DNA from 3 places in the Bacillus arachidis genome. Region 1 is predicted to be linked to each of the others. Evidence: riboswitches for the same ligand, from Rfam matches in the RefSeq annotation. Region 1 holds a riboswitch; each other region holds the start of a gene.

Region 1 (12,391 bases):
ATAAAATCTCAGATTGTTCTATTCTTTTTAGTTCTTCACCTTCAAACCGATATCCCATACGATCAGCATAATTAGATACTTTATATTCTTTTGTAAAAAACGCATCTAAACTCTCATTCTTAAATTGATCCCATTCAAAATCTGGAATGACACGAATAGTTGGGCTACGACTATATTTAGGTAAAACATGACTACATATCCCCCAACTTGTTGCCATTCTTTCTTCATCCATCAAGTTCTTTATCAAGCAAGTAGCAAATTTTGACGGTGTACCAATTTGAAAAAGATCTCCCTTTTTCAATGCCCGTCCTTCCATTCCACCTATACTCCCTCTTACATATGTACTTTTACTTCCCATACTACTTGCAACATCAATTCCACCTGCAAAGGTCACATATGTTCTACACCCAAATTGCACCTTCCCGAAACAAAGCATGCTCCCTTCTTTCGCCAGAACTGGTCGCCATAATGGAATTGGCTCCCCGTTTAACAGAGGCTCCGTATTCGCACCACCAATTGCCAGCAATGTTGTTTTCTTTATAAGTAGTTTCGGTCCCATCATTGTAATTTCTAATCCAGCTTCATTCCCTTCATTTCCTACTAACATATTTATCATTCTTAATGCTGCCTGGTCCATAGCACCGCCAACAGGTACACCATATTGTTGATAATGATATCTTCCTAAATCTTGAACCGTTGTAAACATCCCCGCATGTAAAATCTCAACATTCATTTCTTAGCTCCCTCCATAACCAGAAACTCTTCCTCTGTTATTGGGATAAAACGTAAATACATTCCGCTTTGGACATATGTAGGCTTTTCTTCATCTGGCTGAAACAATGCAATAGGTGTCCGGCCAATAATATTCCAGCCACCTGGTGTTTCTAATGGATATATTCCTGTTTGACTTCCGCCAATTCCAACTGAACCAGGCGCTATTTGTAAACGCGGTGTTTGTTTTCTAGGTGTTTCGAGCTCTTTGGGCATCCCACCTAAATATGGGAAACCTGGTGTAAACCCTAACATATAAACAAAATACGTCGCTTCACTATGAAGACGAATTACATCACTTGCACATAACTCATGGTATGCTGCAACTTCTTCTAAATCAGGTCCATATTTACCGCCGTAGCAAACTGAGATTGAAATACAATCATATTGTTTTTGCGTTTTATTTTGAGTATGACTAAGCAATCGATTTACGTATTCACATACAAAATCATAAGGCACTATCTTTCTTTCATTTTTCTCCCATAATTTATATACATCATAGTATACTGTTAAAGAAGCAAATGAAGGTACACACTCAATCATTCCATGAAAAGGATTTTGCTTTAATAGACTGCATAAATTTTGCACATTTTCATATATAGCCAAATCAATTTTTTCTCCAAATGTAACAACAACTGCTTGATCCCCTAGTGCTGAAAATTTCATCATATCCCTTCCTTTTCACCCATCCAGCCAAGTTCTTTCGAAATTTGATGCGCTGTTTCTTTCACTTTTTTAATAAAGGTTGGAATTGTCGATTCATTATACTCAATTTCTAATCCTGAAATACTAATACCAGCTATTACATGACCATCGCTTGCAAAAATAGGTGCTGCAATGGCAGCTGTATGGTTCTCAAGTTCCGAATAACTTATCGTATATCCTTCTCTTTTTGCCTTACGTAACTGGTTTTGTAACTCTTCTTTATCCACTATCGTTCCATCCGCAAATCGTTGTAATTGTACTTTCTCTACATACCGCATTTGATCGGCTTCTCCAAAATACGAAAGTAAAATACGCGGACATGCTCCTGCATATAAAGGTGCTCGTCTTCCAATCTCTGTGTATACTCTTACTGGTTGATCTCCATCCATTTTTTCAATATAAATTGCCTCATTATCATCTTGAATAATTAAATTGACAGCTTGACCAAGAGAATCACTAAGCTTTTTCATATATGGTTTTGCAATATTTCGTACCGATAATCGCTTCGAAACAAGTTGACCAAACCTTAAAAATATTAATCCCAGTCTATAGGCTCCCTTTGTTGTCTTTTGTAAAAAACCCATTTCCTCAAGCGAACCAATTAAACGGTATACAGATGTTTTAGGCATCCCCGTATGATGAACCATTTCCGTTAACGTTAACTCTTCATGTTCATAAAATAGTTCTAAAATATCCATCGTCTTTACAGCTGTTTTATTTATACTCATCCTAGCTCCCCTAAGTTCCGTAATTCGGAACAATAATTCCGTTTTTCGAAACAAATATATAATTTAAAATTATAAAATATTCTTTCTTTTTAGACAATATTTTTCTAAAATAAAAAAAAGCATTGAAATGAACATTCAATGCTTTTTAACACATATATCAAAACCTTATCTTTAATGCAACGCTCTTACTTGTTGCAACGGCCAAAATACTACTTCACCTTTTCCGACAATTTGATCTTCAGAAACAAATCCAAACATGCGGCTATCTTTTGAAACTTGACGATTATCTCCCAGTACAAATACTTGTCCTTCTGGAACTTTTTCTTTTCCAGTTTTTTGCTCTAACGTGAAATCAGGAGTTAGCTTCCCTTTACCTACCTGTTCCTTATACTCTGCTAGATATGGTTCATCTACCGCTTTTCCATTCACATATAATACGTCGTTTTTATACTCAATCGTATCCCCCGGTAAGCCAATTACTCGCTTCACTAAATCATATCCTTCTTTTCCATGAAACACGATAATATCAAAGCGATTTAAACCTTGTATATTATAACCAATTTTATTGACAAGGACACGCTCATTATTTTCTAATGTAGGCATCATAGACTCACCTTGTACGAGAGAAGGAGTAAATAAAATACCACGTACAATTAAAGCGATTCCTATTGTAATTCCTATTGTTTTAATCCATGAAATAATTTCTTTTTTCTTGCTTTTCTCCATTTTTTCCCCTCTTCTCTAGCATTATAATGATTTTGTCAATCCCACTAGATCTTGTACAGATTTTTGATTTATTTCAGCAAAACAAGATTTACCTTCTCGGACTGCAGTACCAATATGCGCTTCTGAAATTCCTGTTTCATTCAATACTCGTTGTATATTTTCCTTTGTCACACCACTTCCAGCAATGAGCTGTACATCACCTTGACTTACTCTTTGCATTTCATGGAGTACAGGAATATTTTCCACTATGCCTCCTTGTCCACCAGAAGTTAAAATATGAGTGATCTTTTCAAAATTACGCAATGTTTGAACTGCACCAACAAGATCAGCCATTTCATCTATTGCACGATGAAATGTGACATTCATTCCATCTACAACAGATAATAAATCAGCTAATTTTTCTTCATCAATTTGATTTTGTTCATTCAATACACCTAATACAACACCGGCTGCACCAAGTTCTTGCGCGACTCGAATATCTTCTTTCATCATTTCGATTTCTTCTGCTGTATATATAAATGACTTAGCATGAGGACGAATCATAACATGAATAGGTATGTTTACAGCTTTCACCGCTTTTTTTATAAAAGCATAACTTGGTGTTAATCCACCTTCTGTGTATGCTGAAATGAGTTCAATTCGATTTCCACCAGCTTTTTCAATTTGCTTCACATCTTCTAAACAAGTTGCAATAACCTCTAGCATGAAACTTACCTCTTTTCGTACTTTTTCCACATTATTATACCGTAGTATAAATCCGAAACATAGGTTTCTCATATAAAACTTGAAAAAAGCAAAGAAAATGAAAGATTTTTCAAACTCCTGTAAAGTTTAGAAAAACAAGTTCATTACCCTAAAGTTGCGTACTTGAGAAACAACTGAATTCTCTTTCTTTATTTCCATAATTACTATATTTCTGTTATTCTTTTAATATATTTCTAAATTTTGTCACAAACAATACAAGGAGGCTCATTATACGATGAATATGAAAGCTACAACATTGACAGCAACAACTATTGTAATCGCTTCTCTTTTACCATCCACTACTGAAGCAGATACGCAAACAACAGCTGTACAACCAAAGAGCAACGCAGGAATCGGATACGTAAAACTTGATAACGTTCAACTCTATCAAGAAAGCACAACAAATAGTGATTCCCTTGGAAGTATTTCATATAACACACCTGTGATTATTCTCGAAACTACACGTAACTGGTATAAAGTAAACTCCCAAAACAAAATTGGCTACATCCAAAAGTCCAATTTATCTTTGAAAAAGCTACATCCACAACAAACCCAACACATCGTAACTGCAGACGCCTTAAATATTCGTTCAAAACCAAGTATACAATCATCCATTATTGACGTATTACCAAACGGAGCATTTATCTCTGTCCAAGAAACACATCACGACTGGTATCTCATCTCTCACAACGGACAAAAAGGATACGTAAAAAAAGAATTTGTATCCAATCGTTCACACTCATTCGTTAATGGGATTACAATACAAAACAATGCTTACTACGTTGCAACTCCTAACTTAAAAGTACGCAGCGGTGCAGGGACAAACACTGCTGTTATTGGCTCTTTACAAAACGGAACGCAACTTCAAGTCGTTGATACTGTAGGTACATGGTATAAAATTCGTTTTGGCTCTGGATATGGGTATGTTGCAAAACATTATGTATTACAAAATAAACCACAAGAGAAATCTACATCACCTTCCATACCTGCTGTTTTTAAATTTCCAACACAAGGACAAGTTAGCTCACCATTTGAAGTGAGATGGGGACAAATGCATTATGGTGTTGACTTTGTGGCAACTGGAGATATTTCTATCCATGCTGCAGCTGCTGGGAAAGTTATCAAATCCTACTATTCTAGTAGCTATGGTAATGTTGTATTTGTCACTCATTACATAAAAGGAAAATTATATACGACTGTTTATGCACATATGAAAAACAGATTTGTACAAGCCGGAGATCGCGTTCAAGTTGGTCAAGAGTTAGGGCAGATGGGGAGCACTGGACATTCAACAGGACAACATCTTCACTTTGAATTACATAATGGGGAATGGAATTTCGAGAAAACAAATGCCGTTGATCCACTTCCTTACTTAGTACGGTAACATCTTATGCTACGTAATATTCCGTTACTTATTGAGTATCTAGCTTTCTTCGGTCTAATCTGTTGTTTTGTTATTTATGATACAAATATATATTTTTTAAGCATACTCATCTTATTTGTATGCTGTGAAATATTGCGAGAATTATATAAAATACGATTAAAAAAACACATTTCTCATCTATTTACATCACTCATTATTATCGTTTGTTTAATCACTAATTTTATGATTGATGGTCTATTTCTATCGAGTATGTTCCCTGTATTTTTTATAAGCGTTCTTCTTATTGTATCTCAATATATCTACGTGCCTGAACATCACAAAAAAGAAGATAGAGAAGAAAAGATTGTATAGTCTCTTCTGACATATACGTCCATACAAAAAAACCACTCTTGAAATAACAATTCAAAAGTGGTTTTTTCTGCACAAAACACTTTGTTTTTATAACTCCATACGGTTTAAAATATCTTTTAATGTTTTTAACTCTTCGATTGTCAATGTGATACCTTTTCCCATTTTATCATGTTCCGGTGCCCAATCACGCAAATCATACTTTGGCTCTTTGCCGTTCCAGCTAATTAGATTGAGTTCTTTGTTCCAGCCTTTAGGTGACTGTGATATAACTCCAAAAGTTTCTTTAATATCAAATTTGATTTCTGCCACTGTTTTTCCCCCTTTCACATATATATTCCCTTATCTTCTCTCCTACATTCTCTCATATGTTATATCGATAGTGCTAATTTTCCGCACGTCGATCATTGAACACCTTTCACTGTTCATCCCCTACAATAAAAAGAACTTTGGTGTATACCAAAGTTCTTTTTATCATTATCTTTTATCAAGTTTCGCCGCAATTCTATTTCCAATAAATTGTACAGATTGAACGAGAATCACAAGCATAAGTACCGTAACAACCATAACATCTGTTTGGAAACGATAATAACCGAAACGAATCGCTAAGTCACCGACACCACCACCGCCGACAACACCTGCCATAGCTGAGTAGGAAATAAAGCTTACTGTTAAAACTGTTAAGCTTAATACAAGACCTGAACGCGCCTCAACAAGCAGTACTTTCCAAACAATTTGCAGTGGCGACGCTCCCATTGCCTCAGCAGCTTCAATTACCCCTTTTGGAACTTCGCGCAGCGCTTGCTCTACAAGTCTTGCAAAATAAGGAATGGCTGCTACTGATAAAGGAATCGTTGCAGCGATTGGACCAATTGTAGTTCCTAATAAGGTTCTTGTAAATGGTACAAGAGCTACTAACAAAATGATAAATGGAAATGAGCGAATAATATTTACGATGCCGTTTAATGTACGATGGACAATATTTTGTTCCAAAATTTGTCCTTTGCTAGTAAAATATAAAATTACACCTAAAGGAATTCCTAAAATAATTGCCGCTCCAACTGAAAGTCCAACCATTAAAAATGTTTGCAAAAGCGATGTCCAAATTTCTGGAAGCAGTGGAATAACATTATTGAACATGTGCAATGCCCCTCTCTCCTTCAACACCTAATAGAAGTTTTGCGATTTCTGTTGTTGGTTTTAGATGTTGGTCACGTAAATGGAAGGATTCAACAACTTCTCCTTCTTCCATCACTGCTACTTTATTACAAATTTGTTTAATGACATTCATTTCATGCGTTACAATTACGATTGTAACCCCTAGCTCTTTATTTATCTTTTGTAGAAATTGCAAAATAGATCGTGTCGTTTTCGGATCGAGTGCCGATGTCGGCTCGTCACAAAGTAATACTTTGGGATCATTTGCTAATGCACGTGCAATCGCAACACGTTGTTTTTGCCCACCGCTTAGTTGTGAAGGAAAATGATATGCTTTATCGCTTAAGCCAACAATTTCTAAGCATTCTCGCACTCGTTTTTCTTTTTCTTCTTTTGAAACTGACTTCAATTCTAACGGCAAAGCAATATTATCCGATACATTTTTATTATGAAGAAGATGAAAGTGTTGAAAAATCATACCAATCGACTGTCTTGCCGTTCGTAAATCTTTCTTCGATAACTTTGTTAAATCTTCTCCATTTACAATCACCACACCTGAATCCGGCTTTTCTAGTAAATTCATTGTACGTAATAACGTAGACTTTCCTGCACCGCTCAATCCAGCAATTCCGAATATATCATGTTCTTCAATTTGTAATGAGACTGATTTTACACCATGAAATAAACCTTCTTTCGTCTGGAACGTTTTATTGATATCGCGTAACGTTATCATTTTCATTCACTCCTTTTCATTTGATTTAAAAACATCGTCTGCTATTAGCGAGAGTGTTACATCATCCATTGGCGGATTGTGTAAACCAGCTCGAACATTTAAATAATAACGGTGTAGTGGATTTTTTTCAGATAAGCTTTTCGCTCCAACAATTCGCATTGCTTTATCTACAACCGATATGGCTACATTCGTCGCAATATATTTTGCAGCTGCTAATTCGGCTTGCAAAGATTGTTTATCTTCTGCCTCATCATATTTTTTTGCAACTTGATATAAAAACGTGCGTGCCTGCATAAGTTCTAGCTCTAATTCACCTACTAATCTTCTAATATTCGGCAGTAAACTGATTGGATGATTTAAACTATTCGGTTGATATGACTTGGCAAAATCAATCGCATAATTTCTTGCAGCCTGCGCAATCCCTAAATAACATGCTGGTATATGCAGTAACCATCCAATTCCTTTTGGTTTCACCTGTGCACCTTTTACATCTGTAAAAAATTTATTTTGGATTTCAACATTCTGTAATACAAGATCATGGCTAGCCGTTCCACGCATCGCAACACTATCCCATGTCTCCTCTATATAGACACCTTTTTCGTGCCTTGGAATCACAAATTCTCCTATCTCTTCTCGTCCTTCAATACTTGCTGAGATGATGAAATAATCAAGTACAGGTGCCATCGTTGTAAAAGTCTTTCTGCCGTTTATAACCCATTTATCACCTTTTTTCACAGCTAATGTTTCTGGTTTCCCGCCCCTTGTTGGACTCCCTGTCTTCGGTTCTGTTGCTGCTCGGTTAAAAAGAGCACCTTTTTTTACTTCTTCACAAAACCAAGAAAACATATCAGGTTGCCATGAGCGATTTTCCGCAAGTTCTTTCACAATTCCAAGGTGCCAACCAATTGATAAAGCGGTTGCTCCATCTCCCTCTGCAATTTTTTCTTGAAATAAAACAAAATCATACAATGAAATGGCCTTTCCACCGACATCTTTTGGTAATGTTAGCTTCGTATAACCAATATTTTGTAAATCTTTAATATTTTCAAAAGGAAAAGATCCGAGTTCACTCAGTTGATGTTCCCTTTCTGCAAATCGCGGAATGAATTCTTTTATTTTCTCCAATACGAGAACTTGTTCTTCTGTTTCTATAAATGATAATGTCATATCAAGATCTCCTTTACTTTAAGTAGTCAGGGAGCACAAACCCCTCAAATTGTTCTTCAGATTGAATCATCTTTTTAAACTCTGGTGAATGATATGCTTCAATTAAATCTTTCACAAATGGTTTTTCTTTATCTTCATCGCGAACAGTAACAATAATTCTATGTTGTGATGGTGTTTTTTCTAATTCCAGCGCTTCTTTTAACTTATGTCCAGATGAAATAACAAGGTTTCCGTTAATAATACCGTAATCTAAATCTTTCATAGCTCTTGGAATTTGTGGTGATTCAAGCGGTACCAATTTGAAATCTTTCTTTTTAAACGTTATATCTTTTTCAGAGATTGTTAAAATATTTACATTGTCTTTTAATTTCACCCAGCCAATCTCTTCTAAAATACGTAATGCACGTTCTAAATTAACTGGATCATTTGGTACCCCAATCTTCATTCCATCCTTCAAATCATCTAATGACTTATGTTTTTCAGAGTATACACCTTGAGGTGCTGATGGAACCTGAATAACGCTCGAAATTTTTGCATTATTTTCTTTTGCGTACGATTCCATAAAAGCAGTACTTTGAAATATATTTGCATCAATATCCTTATTTGTTAGGGCTGGATTTGTTTCGTTTGGTGAATTAAACTCAACAATTTTAATTTTATAGCCCTTTTTCTCTAAATATGGTTGAACTGCCTTTTTCACTTGATCACTGTATGGTCCTGGGGTAAACCCTAAACGAATTTCTTTTTGGTCACCTGCAGATGATTTTGCGCAACCAGAAATTACAAATAAACTGCATACGATACTTACTAGTGTAAAAAATAAACGCTTCATCTTTTCTCTCCTCCTACTAAAAAAACAACCTTACATATAAGAAGGTTGTCATTTCTTTTCCTTCTTATCTACTCGGAATTAGCACCTTTTTATCACATGATAGGTTGCTGAAGTTTCATTGGGCCGTTCCCTCCACTTCTCTCGATAAGATTATATTTGATTATGCATTTTATTGTGTCACTATTCCGATAAAAATACAAGGTTTTTATCGGAATTTTTTCTATAATTTGTAAAGTTATAGAAAAAAAGACAGACTCAGCAGAACTATTCTACCTTTGTCTATCCTTTTTCTTACTTTCTTAATCACCTTTCAAAGTACGTATAGGTAACGATGCAACATACCCAATATAAGAGCACAATTCTTTAAAAAAGAACGGAATTTCTGTATCTAATGTTTTATATGCTGATGTGGGAGTCGGCGATGCGTATGCATCCATCCCAATATGCTTCGCTATTCTCATCGCTCGCTTCATATGAAGAGGATCGCTTACGATTGTATAAGTATGTAAGCCATTGTCAATTCCAACTTGCTTAGCATTCTTCAAATTATCTTCTGTAAAACGCGACTGTGTTTCAATTAATATATCTTCATCCTTTACGTCATGCTTTAATGCATACGCTTTCGCAGTCCGTGCTTCTTCCAGCTCTGATTCAAATTTAGTACCACCTGTAAAAATAATTTTCTTAATACTTCCATTTTTATACAAGGAGATTGCATGATTGATTCGTTCGCGGAATACAGGAGACGGTTTTCCATTCCAAGAAGCCGCTCCTAGTACAACAGCAGCATCTGTAGGTACCTCATCTGTTTTAAAGCGATTACTCCAAATATCGTAAGCTGCATAACTAATAAATAGAATTATAGAACTAATCATAAGCAAGAACACTTGCAGAACTCGTCTTTTCTTACTTTTCTTATTTTGTTTCATTTGTACTAGCCTCCGCGCATCATCCATACTTCTATTAATTTAAAATGACCTTTTTCGAATCATTACATTTGAGTTTATTTAAAAGAAGGAACTTTTCTAAACAATCAATTCGTATTATAAAGGATTTTCATTCAAATAGAGGATTTTTAATTTACTATTATTTGTGGTTCATACTATATGAGCTTGATTTATGTACAAATTTCCTCATACAACTCCATTGTAACGAATTTTTTCACGGAAGGGAATGATGAAACAAAAGTATATAAAAGAAGTAATCATTTTGTAAGAAAAAAAGGTATATTTTCCTCTCTTAAGAGCATATACCTCTTCCGTTTCACTTTACAATCCAATATTTCATATGTTGTTCCTCAAGTACACATGTAAAGCCTATCTTTTCTAACACTCTACTCGAAGCGACATTACTCGTTAAACAATCTGCCTTAATCGTTTGCACTTCTTCATTCTGCTCCAGCCACTTAACAAAGGCCTTTGCCATTTCAGTTGCATAGCCTTTCCCTTGATATTCTGGTACAATGCTATATCCAATCTCTACTGTACCAGTTGAATCAGGAGCACCTTTACAACCCATATCACCAATAATAACATTATCTTCCTTATGAATAATAAGTCCGCTCCATTTACTTTGTTTCGGGCTTTTTCGTAAACTTTCAGCAATCCACGGCAAAATATCTTTATAATCTGGCATTGGCCATTCTAAAGATATTTTATACGATATGATTTCCTGTAGCTCTTCTCTCCCTTTTATCATTGCCTCGACAAGTTCTAATGTAAAGGGGATCATCTTTAGTCTCTTTGTTTCTAAATTTGTCATATTTGCCTCCTATTTATACATGTCCATTTTGTGTAGTAATCGATCTTTCACGATTGGCCACTCACTTGCAATAATGCTATATACTACCGCATCTCTTACATAACCGCTTGGTAACCTTCTCTCATTTCGTAATATCCCTTCTTTTACTGCGCCTAGTCGTTCAATCGCTCGTTGTGCTTTTTCATTTCGCAAGTCTGTTTTTATTTGCACACGCAGCATGTGTAATTCTTCAAACGCATATTGCAATAACATGTACTTACATTCCGTATTCACACTTGTTCGTTGTACACTCGGATGATACCATGTTTGGCCAAGTTCAACCGTTTTGTTATCATTTGAAATACTATACAAACGTGTACTGCCTACAACTTCATTCGTTTTTTGATCTATAACAACAAATGGTAAATCCGTTCCCTTCTCATATCGTTTTACTGCCGTTTCAACATATCGCTCCATATCTTGATAACTTTCCATTTTAGCTATTAAATACGTCCAAACTTCTTTATTCCCTTCCACAATTGCAAATAATTTTTCTACATCATTTGCATCCATTAATCGCAACATCGCTCTTTTGTTTACTATTTCCATAAATACATCCCCTTTTCTATGTATCTAGCTATATTATAGTTTGCAACATAACACATATCAAAATATTCAAAATTTCATTTTCTATCGATTAAAATCTAATAATACGGAAAAAGGACTTACTTTAAGAACATAAGTGTGTCTTTTCATCTCTTACAGTAAAACATATGCAATTGGCCCACTAATCACTAATGTTAAAATCGTTCTTTCAATATACAAAATTAATAAGTTCTGAAACTTTTCATGGTATATCCATAGATAAAATACATGGGATAGACGTCGAAAAAAGCAAAACAAATGATACGGATACAACCGCAATCACAATCTTAGTTACAAGCGGCGCACTAACGACAAGTAATGAAAACTATTTTTTTATCCTTTTTCGATATTTATTATGACCATCTGCCACGCCAAAATACTCAAAGCCATTGTTTTTATAGAATTTGTTTAGTTTAGTATTATTTGCAACACAATCTAACTTTAAGAACTTTTTGTCAGTGTGCATATTATCTTGAATCCACATCAAAATCCTTTCACCTATTCTCCTTTTCATATACTTAGGGATAATCGCCAGTCTATGTAAATATAGTGAATCAAAAAAAACATCTTCACCAAAAATATGGCGATCCCACTCACTTTGCGTGGAAGAAACTGTAAAAGTACCTATCATTTCATTTTCTTTTAAAACGATGTAAGTGTTGTTGTTCGTTACAGCTTGTGCTATCTCTTCGTCATCTCTACCTTCTAAG
Region 2 (12,391 bases), 1.7 Mb from region 1:
GTGAAACAGATGAAGGACTATATAATGTCTCGTGTTTTTAAAGGTTCTGCCGGAATTGCACAAGGTATTTTCGTATCACTTGGAATTGGTTTACTGATAGAAAATATAGGAAGAATTGTTGATATTCCGATGTTAATTACAATTGGTGTTGTCGCGAAATCACTTATGGCACCAGCAATTGGAGCAGGGATTGCTTTCATGCTTGGAGCAAACGGACTTGTCATTTTCTCAGCGATGGTTGCCGGGGCTATTGGGGCAGGATCGATTTCGATTACTGAAGCTGGTCTAATCATTAAAACTGGTGAACCGATCGGTGCATTATTAACAGCAACTCTAGCGGTTTATATCGGTAAACGATTAAGCGGGAAAACTGCTTTAGATATGATGCTCGTTCCATTTGTGGCAATACTAGGCTCAGGCATAGTTGGTATTTGGTTAGCCCAAAATATTAGCCCTGTTTTAAATATAGTTGGAGCGTTTATTAAAGATAGCTCAGCTGGTAGCCCATTTATTGCTTCTATTGTACTTTCAGTTGTTTGGGGACTATTACTTATTTCTCCAGCATCATCAGCTGCTTTAGCAATTGCGCTTAGCCTAGACGGTGTTGCAGGCGGTGCAGCACTTGCAGGATGTGTAGCTCAATTTATCGGATTCTCTGTTATCTCAGCAAAAGAAAACAATTTGGGTGGTATTTTAGCACAAGCGCTTTGTACTCCGAAAGTACAGTTGCCGAACATTACTAAAAATCCAATGATTCTCGTCCCAACTGTCGTTGCCAGCGCCATTGTGGGTCCTGTATCTGCACTAATTTTTCACTTGGAAGCAGGTAAAGAAATTGCAGGTCTTGGATTAAGTTCTTTGATTGCACCAATTAATTTAATTTCCAGCCAAGGATTTGATGTTGTACCAGCGATGGTTATCACTTACATTGTAATTCCAGTAGCTGTTTCTTATATCATTTACATTGCGCTAAAAAGAGCAGGCCGAATTCATTCAGGCGATATGACTGTGCCACAATCTTAATTGCCAAACAACATATTACATTGAAAATCTCCTTTATATAGATAAAAGCAGACTGAAGAAGCCACAGTCTGCTTTTTTGTTACATTTTATAGGTTTGTTTTACTGGGATTGTAACAGTTTCTTTTCTGTTAACTAATAATAATTGCACACCGAGGTACAATGTGCTCGCCAATGCCATGCCAGAAACTGCATCTAAGAAGGCATGCTGTTTTGTGAATAATGTCGATAAAATAATGAGTGTACCAAAGAACGTAAGAATCCAATATTCCCACTTATGCTGCTCTCTTCGCTTATAAGCAGCTAACATAATGACAAATGTTGTGAGAACGTGGATGCTAGGGAAACAGTTTACAGGTTGATCAATACTATAAATATAACGAACTAAGTCAGAAAATACATCTGTCCCTACTACTGTAGGGCGGGGTACTGTTGTTTGCCACAAATAGTAAATCGAAAAGCATGTTAGTTTTCCAAGGATAACGCTGCTTAATGTTACATAATATTGTTTACGATCAGCAAAACAATAGTAAATGAGTGCTCCATATAAGTATGGGAACCAAAGTAAATACGGAATAATAAATACTTTTACAAACGGAATCCAATCATCAACTATAGTCGTAACGTCGACGGCATGAACGCCAGATTTATTTAGTACATCGTAAAGCGGACTTACGAGTACGAGTAGAAGTATATAACTTAAGGGAAGAAAAGATGAAAGTTTATATTTTTTCATGAAAATCTCCTAGTGTTTAGTAATGTAAGTAAATCCAGTTGATTATAATATAGAAAATCAAAATGAGCTATCGATTTTACTTACATTTTTTTGAATTTGCCTTACATTTTTGTCACTTGACTTTTGAGATGGGGGGAGTAAGAATGAAGCGTTTGCTGAATTTTTGTTTTCTTATATTGTTATGTCTAGTAGGGGTGGGGTGTGCACAAAATAAGGATATACCACCTGTTCAAGAGTATAGCGGAAGGGCATTGGCTATTGGAGTTGTGGGGGAGGCACCAAAGGATACGTTTAGAAATATAAAGTTTGAGAAAATAAAGTTAGATGAAATGAAGGAGAAATCTGAAGAAGTTGACGGATTTCTTGTTATGAAAGAACATTTTGAAGAAGCATCAAAAGAAAAATATACAGATCTATTTTTAGGGTTGAAAAAGCCAGTGTTTTTTATTGGTTTAAAGGATCGGCCCTATTTCATTTTTACTGAAAAAGATTTAGATTATCATAATGCGCCAAGAAATGGAGCAATGATGTATACACAAGGATTTGTAAACGTTGGAAGTGGTGAGGGACAAATTTGGGGTACCGATTTATACAATGATACGATTTCAGAACAAAGCATTCATAATATGTATATATACGTATTTCAAACGATTGCGGATTATTTGAGTAGGCAGTAAGAAGCTCTTGATTTAGGAGCTTCTTCTGTTTGATTTATTTAATCAAACGTTTGTTTAAGATGTATGTTCGTGTTTATCCTGCTATTCGTGGGCAGTCATACTCCCACCTTAACATTTAGCACAAGCAAAGAGGTTAGATGGGAGATAAACTTCCTGTAAAATCCCCATTAGTGAGGGCTAATAATCAGTGGAGGATGAAGAAAACCCCGCTGATTAAAGTTTCACTTTATGGTGTTTAATCTATCAAATAAACGTTTGTTTAAGATATATGTTCGTGTTTAACATACACGATAAATTGAGAGGAAAATATTTTAAATATAAAAATGGCGGAAAATAAGGAAAATTTGCAGGGGAAAAGAAAATTGTGACGAAATAAGTTAAAGTTTGGAGAAGAATCGTTTGAAATAATAGAATGTTTTCTATATGATAAAGATAAAGGTTAGCAAAAAGTAGGTGAATTTATGACAGTAACATTTTATTCATATCCAAAGTGTGGCACATGTCAAAAAGCGAAAAAATGGTTTGAGGCAAACGATGTAGCATATGAAATGATTCATATTGTTGAAAATCCACCGTCAAAAGAAGATTTGCGTAATTTACATGCAAAAAGTGAATTGCCATTAAAAAAATTCTTTAATACAAGTGGAATGCGTTACCGTGAACTTGGCTTAAAAGATAAGTTAAAGGAAGCAAGTGAAGACGAAATGTTTGAGCTTTTAGCATCTGATGGCATGTTGATTAAACGTCCAATCGTAACAGATGGTACGAATGTAACACTTGGTTTTAACGAGGAGCAGTTTGAAAGTGTGTGGAAAAAGTACCAATAAGGTATTTTTACATAATTAATACATTCACTGGAGGTACAGTCATGAGCATTCCAAATCATTTACGTTACTCTGAAGAACACGAATGGGTAAAAACTGAAGGCAACCAAGTTGTTATCGGTATTACTCATTTCGCACAAAGTGAGTTAGGCGATATCGTATTCGTTGAACTTCCTGAAGTAGGTGCAACAATTGAAGCTGACGAGCCATTCGGCAGCGTAGAATCTGTTAAAACAGTTTCTGAATTATACGCACCTGTAAGTGGTAAAGTTGTGGCAGTAAACGAAGAATTAAGCGATCAACCAGAACTTGTTAACGAATCTCCGTACGAAGGTGCATGGATGGTTAAAGTTGAACTTTCTGATGCAAGTGAAGTAGAGAAGTTATTATCTGCAGAACAATACGCAGAAATGACAAACCAAGACTAATTTTAATCGAAATAAAAGGGACAGCCTATGTGCTGTCCCTTTTATTTTGCACTGTGAGCGAGCCGCTTCCGCTTTTTTTGATGTCTAGCTTCAGCGGCAAGAACAGTCGGTCGTTTCGCACCTTCCCGCGAGGTAAAGGGCGCCTCTTTGTCAGAAGCTCCAACGTCCTCCCGTTCTGAGCGAGCCGCTTCCGCTTTTTTTTTGATGTCTAGCTTCAGCGGCAAGAACAGTCGGTCGTTTCGCTCCTTCCCGCAAGGCAAAGGGCGCCTCTTCGTCAGAAGCTCCAACGTCCTCCCGTTCTGAGCGAGCCGCTTCCGCTTTTTTTTGATGTCTAGCTTCAGCGGCAAGAACAGTCGGTCGTTTCGCTCCTTCCTGCGAGGCAAAGGGCGCCTCTTTGTCAGAAGCTCCAACGTCTTCCTGTTCTGAGCGAGCCGCTTCCGCTTTTCTTTGCAAAAATAAACAGGAAACAACATGAAAATATCGAATATACTATATACTAAAGTAAGGTTGTTTTTATAGTATATGGTGATCGGGTGATGACATATGGTCTATGTAGAGAAAGTCATTATTGTCGAAGGAAAATCAGATAGAAGAAAGATTGAATCTATTATTCGGGAACCAGTGGAAATTGTTTGTACAAATGGTACAATTGGTTTGTCGAAAATGGATGAACTCATTGATCAGTTTTTTGATAAAGATGTATATGTACTAGTGGATGCTGATGCCGCAGGAGAGAAGCTTAGAAAACAATTTCGGAAAGAATTCCCGCAAGCTGAGCATATTTACATTGATCGTTCGTATCGTGAAGTGGCAACTGCTCCTTCTAATCATTTAGCGAACGTATTATGGGGAGCTGACATTGACGTTTATACAGAATATTTACGGTAAGGAATGATAGAAGTGATTGACTGGACAGGTGTTGAAGTAACAGCTCTAATAGCAGACCAAGAAAAAACAGTATTATATGTATATACACCGATGTGTGGAACATGCCAATTAGCAAAGAAGATGTTAACAGTGGTAGAAGCTACTATATCTGAATTGGAAATAGGAATGTTAGATTTAAACTATGCACCTCATTTAGCGCGAGAGTATGAAGTAGAAAGTGTACCTTGTTTACTCGTATTTGAGCGGGGAACACTTATAAAGAAAATATATGCATTTCATTCGGTTGAATATTTATATAAAGAATTACAGTAGGTGGCAAAGTTTTTGCCGCCTCGACATATTTCTTGGGAAATATGCCTGAAAGATAGAAGTGGTACGTTATTTGTCGAGAGAAAGTAACAGGATTGCTCTTTGAGAAGATGGAATGGTATTAGTAGAAAGTGATATGAAGGATGTGACTAGAATGGGATTATATTCGTTGCTTCAATCATTTGTAACATATGCTAATGCACAATACCATTTAGAACCGCTTCTTCGGCAAGGGGAAAAAACAATCAATTTTCGTTTAGGAGACGAGAGGTGCTCACTTCAAATTTCAAGAGAGTATATACAAGTTTTGAAAGAGGCGCGCGGAACAGAACAATTGATTTGCTTTCAGGAAGAAAACTTACGGAGGTTAGTTGCTGGGAATATTAGGTTACAAACATTGGTGAATAGCGGATGTGTTCAATATAACGGAACGTATCGTACGATGCTATTATTAGAATCAGTATTTCACATATGTAAACCAATGCGAGTAGGTGCTTAATATTCTGAAGTTTTACTTTTTGCGATTTTTTTTGTTGACATAGTGAGTGTATGTTGATACAATTCAAGTCATAAAATATAGACAATTTAATAAATTTCAAATCAGACGAAAATTTAATCTGATTTCTCTTATCAAGAGAGGTGGAGGGACTGTGCCCTATGAAGCCCGGCAACCGTCAACTTTTATGTTGAAATGGTGCCAATTCCTGCAAAGCAAATGCTTTGAGAGATGAGAGGAAGGGATCATGTTGATATATGCATATAAACCTTTCTGCTCATTCTAGGGGCAGAAAGGTTTTTTTGTTGTTTGAATGAGGAGGACATTCGAATAATAAGAGGAGCTAGAGCGAAAGATTACTCACATGAAAAAATAAAAAAATTGTAGAGTGAACCTGAGCGAGCCGCTTACGCTTTTTAAATACAAAAAGGGGTGAACATCATGATTTTATTAGAAAATGTAAAGAAAATATATAAGTCAAAAAGCGGTGATGTCACTGCTGTGGATAATGCCAATTTACAAATAGAGAAAGGCGAAATCTTTGGTGTTATTGGATATAGTGGTGCTGGAAAAAGCTCTTTGATTAGGTTGTTTAATCAATTAGAGAAACCAACTTCCGGACAGATCACGATAGCTAATCGTGTTATTTCAGCAATTACTGGTAATGAACTTCGCAAGGCAAGACAAGAAATCGGAATGATTTTTCAACATTTCAACTTACTTTGGTCACGAACTGTACGTGAAAATATCGCTTTTCCACTTGAAATTGCGGGTGTTGATAAAGCGGAAAGAAGAAAACGTGTGGAAGAGTTAATTCGTCTTGTTGGATTAGAAGGAAGAGGAGACGCATATCCATCTCAATTGAGCGGTGGGCAAAAGCAGCGTGTCGGTATCGCGAGAGCGTTAGCGAATAATCCGAAAGTTCTTCTATGTGATGAAGCAACTTCGGCTCTTGATCCAGAAACGACAGATCAAATTTTAGATTTACTATTAGATATTAATAAGCGCCTCGGTTTGACAATTGTACTAATTACACATGAGATGCACGTAATTCGAAAAATTTGTAATCGCGTTGCGGTAATGGAGAAAGGGAAGATTGTAGAAAGTGGTCCTGTACTTGACGTATTCCGTAATCCAAAACAGGATATTACAAAACGATTTGTACAGCAGTTAACTGATTCAGAAGATACAAATGAAACGATTGAGAATTTAATAGAAAAGTATCCAGATGGAAAAGTAATTCGCTTGCAGTTTATTGGTGAAGCGGTAGAACGTCCAGTACTTCAAAGGCTAATGCAACGCAGTGATATTGAAGTTAGCATTTTGCAAGGGAATATCGCACAAACGAATAACGGCTCTTACGGCAGTTTAGTCGTTCATTTAAACGGTGAGGAAACAGCGATCCAGCAAGCAATTCAAGGAATACATCAAGATCAAGTAGAGCTGGAGGTGATTACACATGGATAAGTTACTCGCAAATGTAGATTGGAATCAAATGCTAGAAGCGACAGGTGAAACATTATATATGACGGCAATCGCAGCATTTGCGACATTTGGTTTCGGTCTTATTTTAGGATTGTTACTTTTCATGACGGCAAAGGATAATTTGTGGGAAAACAAAGCGATTCACACAGGGATTGGAGCATTTGTAAATATTTTTCGTTCTATTCCATTTATCATTTTAATTATTTTATTAATTCCATTTACGAAGATTCTTCTTGGAACAATTCTTGGAGCAAGCGCAGCACTACCAGCTTTAATTATTGGAGCAGCACCGTTTTATGCAAGGATGGTTGAAATCGCACTTCGTGAAATTGATAAAGGCGTGATCGAAGCTTCAAAGGCAATGGGAGCGAAAACAAGCACAATTATTTGGAAGGTATTGATTCCGGAATCGCTACCAGCGCTTGTATCTGGTATTACGGTAACGACAATTGCTCTAGTAGGTTATACAGCAATGGCTGGTGTTGTAGGTGCTGGTGGGCTTGGTACACTGGCATATTTAGAAGGATTCCAGCGTGGAAATAACGATGTGACCATTGTAGCAACAATTTGTGTATTACTCGTTGTTTTCTTGATTCAATTTATTGGTGATTTTGTTACAACTCGAATTGATAAACGATAAAATAAAACGGGGAAGGGTGTTTATATCATGAAAAAATTATTACTTACAGCACTTATTTCAACTTCAATTTTTGGGCTAGCAGCTTGTGGTGGGAAAGATAAAGATGAAAAGACACTTGTTGTGGGAGCTTCTAACGTACCGCATGCTGTTATTTTAGAAAAGGCAAAACCTTTACTTGAGAAAAAAGGAATTGAATTAAAAATTGAAAAATTCCAAGACTACGTGCTTCCGAATAAATCATTAGCAGATAAGGACTTAGATGCAAACTACTTCCAGCACATTCCATACTTAGAAAAAGAAATAAAAGATAAAAAATATGATTTTGAAGTAGCAGGGAAAATTCACTTAGAGCCAATAGGAGTATATTCTCAAAAATATAAAAGCTTAAAAGACCTTCCAGACGGAGCAACAATTATTATGAGTAACTCTGTTGCTGACCATGGACGTGGTTTAGCAATCTTACAAAAAGAAGGTATTTTAAAAATTAAAGATGGTCTAGATCCTGTTAAAGCAACTACGAAAGATATTGCAGAAAATCCGAAAAACTTGAAGTTCAAAACAGATATTGAGCCTGGTTTATTACCACAAGTGTATAACAATAAAGAAGGCGATGCGGTTTTAATTAACTCAAACTATGCGATTGATGCAAAATTAAACCCAGAGAAAGACGCGATTGCAATTGAAGGAAATGACTCTCCATATGCAAACGTAGTTGCCGTTCGTAAAGGCGATAAAGATAAAAAAGAAATTAAAGCTCTTATAGAAGTGTTACATTCTAAAGAAATCGAAGACTTTATTAATAAAGAATATAAGGGAGCTGTTGTTCCTGTAAAAGAATAATAGGTTATAAAAAGGGCTGGTAAATGCCAGCTCTTATTTTGTACCTAGTAAAACTCATATACGATAAAAATTCTAAAAATTACAAAAAAAGAGGGTGGAATCTTGTGAAGAAAATTATATTATCCATTTTTATAGCAGTCTTTGTATTTGCATTAGCTGCTTGCGGCGGGAAAGATGAAAAGACACTTGTTGTGGGAGCATCTAATGTACCACATGCTGTTATTTTAGAAAAAGCAGAGCCTATTTTAGAGAAAAAAGGTATTAAACTAAAAATTAAAAAATTCCAAGATTATGTATTACCAAATAAAGCGTTAGCTGATAAAGACATTGATGCGAATTATTTTCAACATATCCCTTATTTAGATAAAGAGATTCAAGAAAAAGGATATAAAATTGTAAGTGCAGGAAAAATTCATTTAGAACCGATGGGAATCTATTCTAAGAAGTATAAAAGTTTAAAAGACCTTCCAAATGACGGAACGGTAATTATGAGTAATAACGTAGCAGAACGTGGTCGTATGCTTGCATTATTGCAAAAAGGCGGCGTCATTAAACTGAAAGATGGTGTAGATATCGTTAAAGCAACAGTCAAAGATATTGTCGAGAATCCAAAGAACTTGAAGTTTAAAACAGATGTTGAGCCAGGGCTTTCACCAAAGTTATACGAAAATAATGAAGGTGATGCGTTATTTATTAACTCAAACTATGCAATTGATGCAAAATTAAACCCAACAAAAGATGCAATTGCTATTGAAGGATCAGAGTCTCCTTATGCAAATATTATTGCCGTTCGTAAAGGTGACGAAAATAGAAAAGAAATTAAAGAGCTTGTAGAAGTGTTACATTCGAAAGAAATTCAAGATTTTATTAAGAAAGAGTACAAGGGAGCAGTACTTCCAGTAAGTGAATAGGTACAGGAAAGGGCCAGGAAATATCTGGCCCTTTTTTCTTTATATAAATAAGAAGAAAGGTGTATCATAGTAGGACGTGAGGAAAATGCGTATATACATTTGTGAAAAAATTGTTACTTTTTTTCAGTGTTTGCGATATCATTTTATTTGATATAAAATTAGAATGAGAATAAAATGAGAATGTGAATGTTTTAGGAATTTTTAAAATGTATATAGAGGATTAATGGAGGTATTGAGATGGCTGGTTCTACATTAACGGTTAAAGACTTACATGTATCAATCGATGGTAAAGAAATTTTAAAAGGTGTAAACCTTGAAGTAAAAGGTGGAGAAATCCACGCAATTATGGGACCTAACGGAACAGGTAAATCAACTTTATCTTCTGCAATTATGGGTCACCCAAAATATGAAGTAACAGAAGGTAGCATCGTAATCGACGGTGAAGATGTATTAGAAATGGAAGTAGATGAGCGCGCACAAGCGGGGCTATTCCTAGCAATGCAATATCCAAGTGAAATTAGCGGAGTAACAAACGCTGACTTCTTACGTTCTGCAATTAATGCACGACGCGAGGAAGGCGATGAAATTTCTCTTATGAAATTTATCCGTACATTAGATAAAAATATGGAATTCCTAGAAATGGATCCAGAAATGGCACAACGTTACTTAAACGAAGGTTTCTCTGGCGGTGAGAAAAAACGTAACGAAATTCTTCAATTAATGATGATTGAGCCAAAAATCGCAATCTTAGATGAGATCGACTCTGGTCTTGATATCGATGCATTAAAAGTTGTATCTAAAGGTATTAACGAAATGCGCGGCGAAGAGTTCGGTTGCCTAATGATTACGCATTACCAACGTTTATTAAACTACATCACTCCAGACTTCGTTCACGTTATGATGAACGGTCGCATTGTTAAATCTGGTGGCCCTGAGCTTGCACAACGTTTAGAAGCTGAAGGTTACGACTGGATCAAAAAAGAATTAGGTATTGAAGACGAAACAGCAGAGCAAGAAGCGTAAGAGAGGAGCATAAACATGACAATCGGTACATTACCTTTCGATCAAGAAACAATCCGTCAGCGCGCTAGCGAAGTAAACGAAGCTGCTTGGTTGACTGAGTTCCGCTTACAAGCTCTTGCACAAGCAACTGAACTTCCAATGCCAACGCCTGATAAAACGAAAATTGATAAATGGGACTTTATCGGAAAAGGCGCTACCCTTAAGCAAGAGCCTGTAAGTTCTTTAGAGGAACTTCCAGAAGCAGTGAAAAATTTAATCGATGAAAATAACAGCGTATTAGTGGGGCGCACTGGTACAACTGCATTTGTTTCTTTAGCTGATGAAGCGAAAGAAAAAGGCGTTATTTTCACAGATATCGTAACAGCTGCAACTGAGCACGCTGAATTAGTACAAAAGTACTTAATGAAAGACGGCGTGAAAGTGGATGAACATCGTTTAACAGCACTTCATGCAGCATTAATCAACGGCGGTGCATTTGTATATGTTCCAAAAAACGTTGTTCTTGAAACACCACTTCAAGCTGTTTTCTTAGTAGATGGCGAAGAAGCAAACGTATATAACCATGTACTATTTGTTGCAGATGCGAACAGTTCTGCAACATACGTAGAAAACTACGTAGCAAACGAAAATATTACAGGTATTGCAAATATCGTGGCTGAAGTAATTGTAGAACAAGGTGCACAAGTGAAATTTGGTGCAGTTGATCTATTAGCGAAAGATGTAACATCTTATGTAAATCGCCGCGGCGTTGTTGGTCGTGACGGCCGTCTTGAGTGGGCATTAGGTCTTATGAATGACGGAAATACAATTTCAGAGAACGTAACGAACTTAATGGGCGACGGATCATTTGCTGATACAAAAACAGTAACAATTGGCCGTGGTAACCAAACGCAAAACTTTACAACGAAAGTTGTTCATTTCGGTAAACACTCTGAAGGTTTCATCTTAAAACACGGTGTACAAACAGATAGTGCAACATCTATCTTTAACGGAATTGGTAAGATTGAACACGGTGCATCTAAATCAAATGCACAACAATCTTCTCGTGTTCTTATGTTAAATGAAAAAGCACGCGGTGATGCAAACCCAATTCTTCTAATTGATGAGGACGATGTAATGGCAGGTCACGCAGCTTCTGTAGGCCGCGTAGATCCAGTACAACTATACTACTTAATGAGCCGTGGTATTCCGAAGAAAGAGGCAGAACGTTTAGTCATCCATGGATTCTTAGCACCTGTAGTAAATGAGCTTCCAATTGAAGGAGTAAAAGCACAGCTTGTTGAGGTAATTGAAAGGAAAGTTCGCTAATGGATATTCATGAAATACGCAAACAGTTTCCAATTCTTGATCAAAAAGTAAACGGCAAACAACTTGTTTATTTCGATAGTGCAGCAACTTCTCAAAAACCAATTCAAGTCATTGAAACGTTAGAACGTTACTATAAAGAATATAATTCTAACGTGCATCGCGGTGTTCATACGCTCGGTACAAAAGCTACCGATGCGTATGAAGGTGCACGTGAGAAAGTTCGCAAGTTTATTAACGCGAAATCAATGGAAGAAATTATTTTCACGCGCGGAACAACAACTGCATTAAATACAGTAGCAGCGAGCTATGGCCTGGAAAATGTAAAAGAAGGCGATGAGATTGTCATCTCTTACATGGAGCACCATAGTAACATCATTCCGTGGCAACAAGTTGCGAAGAAAACAGGCGCGACTTTAAAATATCTTCCGCTTCAACCAGACGGAACAATCTCTATTGAAGATGCTCGTCAAACAATTACACCGAATACAAAAATCGTTTCTATCATGTATGTGTCTAACGTACTTGGAACGATTAACCCTGTAAAGGAAATTGCAGAAATCGCTCATCAAAACGGTGCAATTATGGTTGTAGACGGTGCGCAAAGTACACCTCATATGAAAGTAGATGTACAAGATTTAAATTGTGATTTCTACGCATTATCCGCTCATAAAATGTGCGGGCCTACAGGTATCGGCGTATTATATGGTAAGAAAGAATTGCTAGACAATATGGAGCCAGTTGAATTTGGCGGCGAAATGATTGATTTCGTAGACTTACAAGATTCTACGTGGAAAGAGCTTCCGTGG
Region 3 (6,457 bases), 880 kb from region 1:
GTTTGCTTGTAAGAAGCTCGTTGGTTTGTTGCCGTCAAAGCCAATTGCACCATAAGCAAAATCATGCACGACTAAAATATCGTGTTTATTGGCAAAGGAAATTGTTTCTTCAAAAAACTCTTTTGATGCAGTAGCACCAGTCGGGTTATTAGGGTAGTTTAAAAACATTAATTTTGATTGTTTGGCAATAGATTCATCAATTTTTGCATAGTCTGGTAAAAAATTATTTTCTGCTAATAATGGCATTGTTTCAAAGTTTGCTTTTGCTAAAGCGACACCTGATAAATAGTCAGGGTATCCTGGATCGGGGACAAGAATTGTATCACCCGGGTTTGTGAAACAAAGCGGTAATTCAACAAGCCCTGCTTTTCCGCCAAATAAAATAGCGACTTCTGTTTTAGGGTTTACTTTGACTCCGTATTCACGTTCATAGAACGCCGCAAAGGCTTTTTTTAAGCTTTCATGCCCGCGAAATGGTGGATATTTATGGTGAACTGTTTTTTCTGCTGCATGTTGTAAAGCTGTTACGATATGCGGCGGTGTTGGTTGATCTGGATTGCCTTGTCCTAGATTGATAACATCATGACCTGCTTCCACCACTTTGTTAACTTTTGCAACAAGTGAAGCGAAAAACTGTGTTGGTAAGGATGTTACAACCCTGGAAGGTTGAAAATGTTTCATACTTTCCACCTCTTTTGAAAATTGTTACAATTCTAGTGACAAATAATATAGCCTTTCCAAGTTTTTGTAAAGGGAAAATTGAAAATGAGGTGGATAAAATGAAAATCGCATGTATTCAAATGGATATTGCTTTTGGTGATGTGAAAATAAATATTGAAAATGCAAAGAAAAAAATAAAAGAAGCGATGCAAGGAACACCAGATATTGTCGTATTACCTGAACTTTGGACGACTGGTTATGATTTAGAAAGACTTCCGGAAATTGCAGATGGAGATGGGATCCAAACAAAACAGATTCTTTCAGAATGGGCACAGAAATATGATGTAAATATTGTCGGTGGTTCCATTGCGAAGCAAACAGAGCACGGTGTTACAAATACGATGTATATAGTGGATCGTGAGGGGAGACTGCAAAATGAGTATAGCAAGGTCCATTTGTTCCAGTTGATGAATGAACATAACTATTTAATAGGGGGGAGTGAAACAGGAGAATTTACATTGGATGGTGTACAGTGTGGTGGTGTGATTTGTTATGATATTCGTTTTCCAGAATGGATGCGTGTTTATACTGTAAGAGGGGTAAATGTGTTATTCGTTGTAGCAGAATGGCCGTTTGTTCGCTTAGCTCATTGGCGTTTACTCCTTCAAGCAAGAGCGGTTGAAAATCAATGTTATGTGGTTGCGTGTAATAGAGCAGGAGAGGATCCACATAATGTGTTTGCTGGACATTCTCTTATTGTTGATCCATGGGGGGAAATTGTAGTAGAAGCAGGAGAAGAAGAATCAATTTTGCATGGGAAGCTAAACTTAGAAAAAGTTAAAGAAGTGCGTAAGGGAATTCCTGTCTTTGCCGATCGACGTCCAGAATTATATAAATAAAAATATTGACAAATGATTTTTATTCTTGTTATAGTCTGTAGCAGAAAGTTAAAAATTCAAATAAATCATGCAACTCTTATCAAGAGCAGGTGGAGGGATTTGGCCCGATGAAACCCAGCAACCGACCGTAATACCATTGCGAGATGGGGCGCTTATGCGCCAAAAAGGCACGGTGCTAATTCCAGCAGAAAGAATAGCTTTCTGACAGATAAGAGGGGAGAAGATAAACTTCAAACCTCTTTCTTCATGGGAAGAGGTTTTTCTTATGATGAAAAGCCTCTGCATTAAAAAAGGGGGATAAGAAAATGGGATATCGTTCATTAACAATAGAAACAGCAGTTCAGTATGTAAAAGAGCATGGATACTTTAGGACAGACGCAAAGCTAACTTGTCATGAAATAGGAGATGGGAACTTGAATTATGTATTCAGGGTCCATGATGGAGAAAGCGGCCTTATCGTAAAACAGGCTCTTCCATATGCAAAAGTCGTTGGAGAAAGCTGGCCACTTTCGTTAAGAAGGGCCACGATTGAAAGTCAAGCATTGCAAGTTTTTGCAAAATACGTACCAGAATATGTACCAAAAGTATATGGTCATGATGAAGAATTAGCTGTGACAGTAATGGAGGATTTATCGGCTTTTACAATTACTCGTAAAGGATTGGTTGAAGGGGAAGAATATCCGCTTTTATCTCAGCATATTGGGCGCTTCTTAGCACATGTTTTGTTTTATACGTCAGATTTTGGCCTACTAGCAGAAGAGAAAAGGGTGTTAGACGGAAAGTTTGTAAATCCTGATCTTTGTAAAATTACAGAAGATCTTGTGTTTACAGATCCGTTTGGGAACTATGAAACAAACGATTATGAGAAAGAATTGCAACCTGTCTTAGATGAACTTTGGTGTGATAAGAAATTAAAATTACAGGTAGCGCAGTATAAATATAAATTTTTAACGAGAAAAGAAGCGTTAATTCATGGTGATTTACATACAGGTAGTATTTTTTCATCATCTTCTGAAACGAAGGTAATTGATCCGGAGTTTGCAACATTTGGACCGCTTGGATTTGACCTTGGTCAATTTATTGCAAATTTATTGTTGAATGCACTAGCAAGGGAAGACGAGAAACGAGATATTTTATTCTATCATATTGAAAAAACATGGAGTAATTTTGTAGAAGTATTCACGAAGCTATGGCTATTAGAAGGGATAGAACCGTATACAAAGGAGAAACAATGGCTTGCGATTGTGCTACAAAATATTTTTGCTGACGCAGTTGGATTTGCTGGTTGTGAAATCATTCGTCGAACAATTGGATTAGCACATGTAGTAGATTTAGATGGGATTAAGAATAAAAGTCGAAGAATTCAAGCAAAAAAGCAAGCGTTATACTTAGGAAGAGAATTACTATTACATGAAGCAACAAATGCAGATGTTCGTGTGTTTCAAACAATATTTCGATATATTGTTTCTGGAGAGGAGGCAAGAGTATGAGCGCAACAGTTGCTGTTCCGCGTTCTGTAAGTTGGAAGGGAGATTCTATTACTTTATTAAATCAAACGAGATTACCACATGTTGTAGAATATAAAACATTGAATAGTATTGAAGATGTATGGAAAAGTATCGTTATGTTAGAAGTACGCGGGGCACCTGCAATTGGTATTACAGTTGCTTTTGGTTTAGCACTTGCAGCAAAAAAATATAATGCTATGAATATCACTGAGTTTAAAAAAATTTTCAAACGCGATTGTGATTATTTAGCAACCGCACGTCCGACAGCTGTTAATTTATTTTGGGCAATTGATCGTATGAGTAGCTCTATTAAGAAAGCAACAACAATTAAAGAATCGAGAAAAATGTTGGAAGAGGAAGCACTTAAAATTCAGCAAGAAGATGAAAATGTGTGCCGTAGTATTGGGGAACATGCTTTAACTAGATTTAAAGATGGAGATCATATTTTAACGATTTGTAACGCTGGAAGTATTGCTACGGCTCGTTATGGAACAGCACTAGCTCCGTTTTATATTGGAAAAGAGCGTGGGATAAACTTACATGCTTATGCATGTGAGACAAGACCTGTCTTGCAAGGAGCGCGTCTTACTACATGGGAATTGCAACAAGCTGGTGTTGATGTAACACTCATTACAGACAATATGGCAGCTCATGTGATCCGAAGAAAACATATTACTGCTATAATTGTAGGGGCAGATCGAATTGTTGCGAACGGTGATACAGCAAATAAAATAGGAACCCTGAATTTAGCTATATTAGCAAAGTATTTTCATATTCCTTTCTATGTTGCTGCCCCACTTTCTACATTTGATATCACGAAGAAAACGGGTGCTGAAATTGTGATTGAAGAACGTGACGAATCTGAAGTTACAAAGGTTTTTGGAAAACAAATTGCTCCAAAGGGCGTCAGTGTTTATAATCCTGCATTTGATATAACTCCTCATGATCTTATTACGGGAATTATTACTGAAAAGGGAATTCTACAAGGGGATTATGCAGTAGAGATTGCTTTATTATTTGAAAAACAAGCTAATATATAGTAGCTTGTTTTTTTATTGCCAAATTTCCTTTCTTTTGCTTATTTATGTAAAAGAAAGGAGGGGAAGTAGATGGAGGAATGGATATCTATGATCGGTAATGTTGGATTTCCAATCGTTGTGACGTTATATTTACTGCATCGTATTGAAAGTAAATTAGATGGTGTAATTGTTGCAATTGAGAAATTACCACAACAGATGACAAGATATGAAGCTCCGCATGAAACGAAGTGAGGGAAAAGGCTTATGCTTTCAAGAAGCATAAGCCTTTTTTTGCAATCAAAAAAGAGCTACTGTGATGTATAGCCGCCATCTATAACAACAGCCTGACCAGTTACTCCTTTTGTTTTCTCACTTGCTAAAAATAAAGCATAACTAGCAATTTCTTCCACAGCTAGCAATCGTTTTTGTGGTACGAGTGGATAAATAACGTCTTCTAATACACGCTCTAGTGGAACATTTCTTGTTGCTGCTAAATCTTGGAGTTGGTTTCGAACCAGTGGTGTGTCCACATAACCTGGGCAGAGAGCATTTACTGTAATCCCATGAGTAGCTCCCTCTAACGCGGCAACCTTTGTTAAACCAATTACGCCGTGTTTCGCACTATTATAGGCAGCTTTCCCGGCAAATCCGACAAGTCCGTTAATAGAGGCAACATTAATAATCCGCCCATACTTTTGTTTTTTCATAATTGGAAAAGTATGTTTTATGGCAATGAACGGTGCGATCTGCATAATTTTAATAAGAAGTTCAAACTTGTCGGTTGGAAATTCTTCAATTGGTGAGACATGTTGCATACCAGCATTATTTATTAATACATCAAGTGAGCCGAATTTAGTAATAGTTTCAGAAATCGCTTCGGATATTTCTTGCTCAGATGTCACATCGCATCTTAGACCGATTGCCTCATATCCTTCCTTGCGTAACTGTTCAGCAGCTTCTTTTGCACGATCTTCAAGACGATCACTAATCACCACTTTTGCTCCTTCTTTTGCAAATGCATTTCCCATTTCATAACCAATACCACTTGCAGCACCTGTTAAAAAGACGACACGATTTGTAACCATGATGAGAGCACTCCTTTATATATAAGATTTACCTTATTGCTCTATTTAGAGGGAATGTAATGAAAATCCTGCAAAGATTTGGAAAAATATACTGGACTATCTTGTTTTGCAAAATAGCTTTTGCTATACTATTTTGTAAAGCAAGATACTTATGCTTATCTATCTTGTAAAACAAGATAGAGGGAGGATTTGAATTATGTCGACAAGTCAAATGCTGAAAGGGATTTTAGAAGGCTGTCTCCTTGCAATTATTTCTGAAGGAGAGATATACGGATACGAAATGAGTGAAAAACTAGCTAAGTATGGTTTCACTATGGCAAGTGAAGGAAGTATTTATCCATTATTAATACGGATGCAAAAGGAAGGGCTAATTACGAGCGTAATGAAAGAATCTTCAACTGGTCCGAAGCGAAAATATTACACATTAACAGAAAAAGGTGAAGATGCACTTGATGAATTTATGGAACGCTGGGAAGTGATGCAAAGCAGTGTAGAACGTTTGCTAAAAGGAAAGGGGAGAAGATGATAATGCAAGTTTCTAAAGAAGGAGAAAAGTTTTTAATAGATATGAAAGTGTATTTGTTAACAAAAGGAATGAAGGAAGAAGATATAAATGCATTTTTAGAAGATGCAGAGCTTCATTTAATTGAAGGAGAGAAACGGGGGAAGAGGGTAAGGGATATTTTTGGAGATTCGCCGAAAGAGTATGCAGATGAATTGGCGAAAGAAATGGAGACAGATAAAGGAGGGAGTATAAGGAGCATTCTGGGGATGATGATTGGGGTTGGTGGATATTGGTTACTAACTAATATTTTGTTTAATAATCCAAATCATCAATTTACATTAACAAATGTACAATTAATTGGATATCCAATCGTTTTAATGATTACTATTATTGGGACAATTATTGCATTTCGGATGTCGTCTTTCAAAAGCAAATTAAAAGAATTTGGGATTATTTATGCAATAGTGATGATTCCAATTGTATTACTAGTGTTATTAATGTTTGTTAATAAAGGGTATGGAACTCCTGTCTTACAATTGTCTACTATGCAAAGCTATATACTGGCTGCAATTATCTTTTTACTACTTATTATTGGCGAAGTATATGCACTTGGCTGGATTGGAATCTTTGTGTTAATTGTTCCATTATCAATTATGTTTGCATTTAAAGAGTTAGGAAAACAAAATCCATACTGGGGAGTGCTAGAAATTTTACTTATGTATGCTAGTTTATATGGATTATTGAGATGGTCTATGAAAATAGAAGAGCGAAAAAGTGTCAA

What was found. A riboswitch is a leader RNA that binds a small molecule or an ion and turns the genes downstream of it on or off. The one in region 1 is predicted to bind S-adenosylmethionine.
Region 2: it holds a riboswitch for S-adenosylmethionine, as region 1 does, so the genes downstream of both, QRY57_RS24610 (methionine ABC transporter ATP-binding protein) here and QRY57_RS15405 (MetQ/NlpA family ABC transporter substrate-binding protein) in region 1, are expected to answer to the same signal.
Region 3: it holds a riboswitch for S-adenosylmethionine, as region 1 does, so the genes downstream of both, mtnK (S-methyl-5-thioribose kinase) here and QRY57_RS15405 (MetQ/NlpA family ABC transporter substrate-binding protein) in region 1, are expected to answer to the same signal.

Annotation. Positions count from the first base shown of each region.
Region 1 covers NZ_CP127376.1:2,681,545-2,693,935, forward strand. Annotated here, with positions in the region: gene QRY57_RS15350 (5-oxoprolinase subunit C family protein) at 1-733, opposite strand, end outside; gene pxpB (5-oxoprolinase subunit PxpB) at 730-1,437, opposite strand; gene QRY57_RS15360 (IclR family transcriptional regulator) at 1,437-2,204, opposite strand; gene lepB (signal peptidase I) at 2,376-2,930, opposite strand; gene QRY57_RS15370 (copper homeostasis protein CutC) at 2,952-3,635, opposite strand; gene QRY57_RS15375 (SH3 domain-containing protein) at 3,910-5,058, shown strand; gene QRY57_RS15380 (hypothetical protein) at 5,065-5,409, shown strand; gene QRY57_RS15385 (YdbC family protein) at 5,497-5,718, opposite strand; gene QRY57_RS15390 (methionine ABC transporter permease) at 5,884-6,546, opposite strand; gene QRY57_RS15395 (methionine ABC transporter ATP-binding protein) at 6,536-7,297, opposite strand; gene QRY57_RS15400 (acyl-CoA dehydrogenase family protein) at 7,304-8,464, opposite strand; gene QRY57_RS15405 (MetQ/NlpA family ABC transporter substrate-binding protein) at 8,478-9,296, opposite strand; SAM riboswitch class I at 9,358-9,447, opposite strand; gene QRY57_RS15410 (YdcF family protein) at 9,596-10,225, opposite strand; gene QRY57_RS15415 (GNAT family N-acetyltransferase) at 10,560-11,057, opposite strand; gene QRY57_RS15420 (GNAT family N-acetyltransferase) at 11,067-11,645, opposite strand; partial or broken gene QRY57_RS15425 (YjiH family protein) at 11,796-12,003, opposite strand; gene QRY57_RS15430 (GNAT family N-acetyltransferase) at 12,007-12,391, opposite strand, start outside.
Region 2 covers NZ_CP127376.1:4,430,583-4,442,973, reverse strand. Annotated here, with positions in the region: gene QRY57_RS24650 (PTS sugar transporter subunit IIC) at 10-1,023, shown strand; gene QRY57_RS24645 (phosphatase PAP2 family protein) at 1,103-1,756, opposite strand; gene QRY57_RS24640 (hypothetical protein) at 1,900-2,433, shown strand; gene QRY57_RS24635 (arsenate reductase family protein) at 2,895-3,260, shown strand; gene gcvH (glycine cleavage system protein GcvH) at 3,302-3,685, shown strand; gene QRY57_RS24625 (toprim domain-containing protein) at 4,229-4,573, shown strand; gene QRY57_RS24620 (thioredoxin family protein) at 4,577-4,885, shown strand; gene QRY57_RS24615 (hypothetical protein) at 5,037-5,381, shown strand; SAM riboswitch class I at 5,507-5,616, shown strand; gene QRY57_RS24610 (methionine ABC transporter ATP-binding protein) at 5,820-6,845, shown strand; gene QRY57_RS24605 (methionine ABC transporter permease) at 6,838-7,503, shown strand; gene metQ (methionine ABC transporter substrate-binding lipoprotein MetQ) at 7,531-8,343, shown strand; gene metQ (methionine ABC transporter substrate-binding lipoprotein MetQ) at 8,448-9,254, shown strand; gene sufC (Fe-S cluster assembly ATPase SufC) at 9,492-10,277, shown strand; gene sufD (Fe-S cluster assembly protein SufD) at 10,293-11,585, shown strand; gene sufS (cysteine desulfurase SufS) at 11,585-12,391, shown strand, end outside.
Region 3 covers NZ_CP127376.1:3,569,233-3,575,689, reverse strand. Annotated here, with positions in the region: gene QRY57_RS19955 (pyridoxal phosphate-dependent aminotransferase) at 1-681, opposite strand, end outside; gene QRY57_RS19950 (carbon-nitrogen family hydrolase) at 696-1,559, shown strand; SAM riboswitch class I at 1,633-1,774, shown strand; gene mtnK (S-methyl-5-thioribose kinase) at 1,865-3,049, shown strand; gene mtnA (S-methyl-5-thioribose-1-phosphate isomerase) at 3,046-4,107, shown strand; gene QRY57_RS19935 (YvrJ family protein) at 4,177-4,338, shown strand; gene QRY57_RS19930 (3-hydroxybutyrate dehydrogenase) at 4,395-5,171, opposite strand; gene QRY57_RS19925 (PadR family transcriptional regulator) at 5,368-5,697, shown strand; gene QRY57_RS19920 (DUF1129 domain-containing protein) at 5,700-6,457, shown strand, end outside.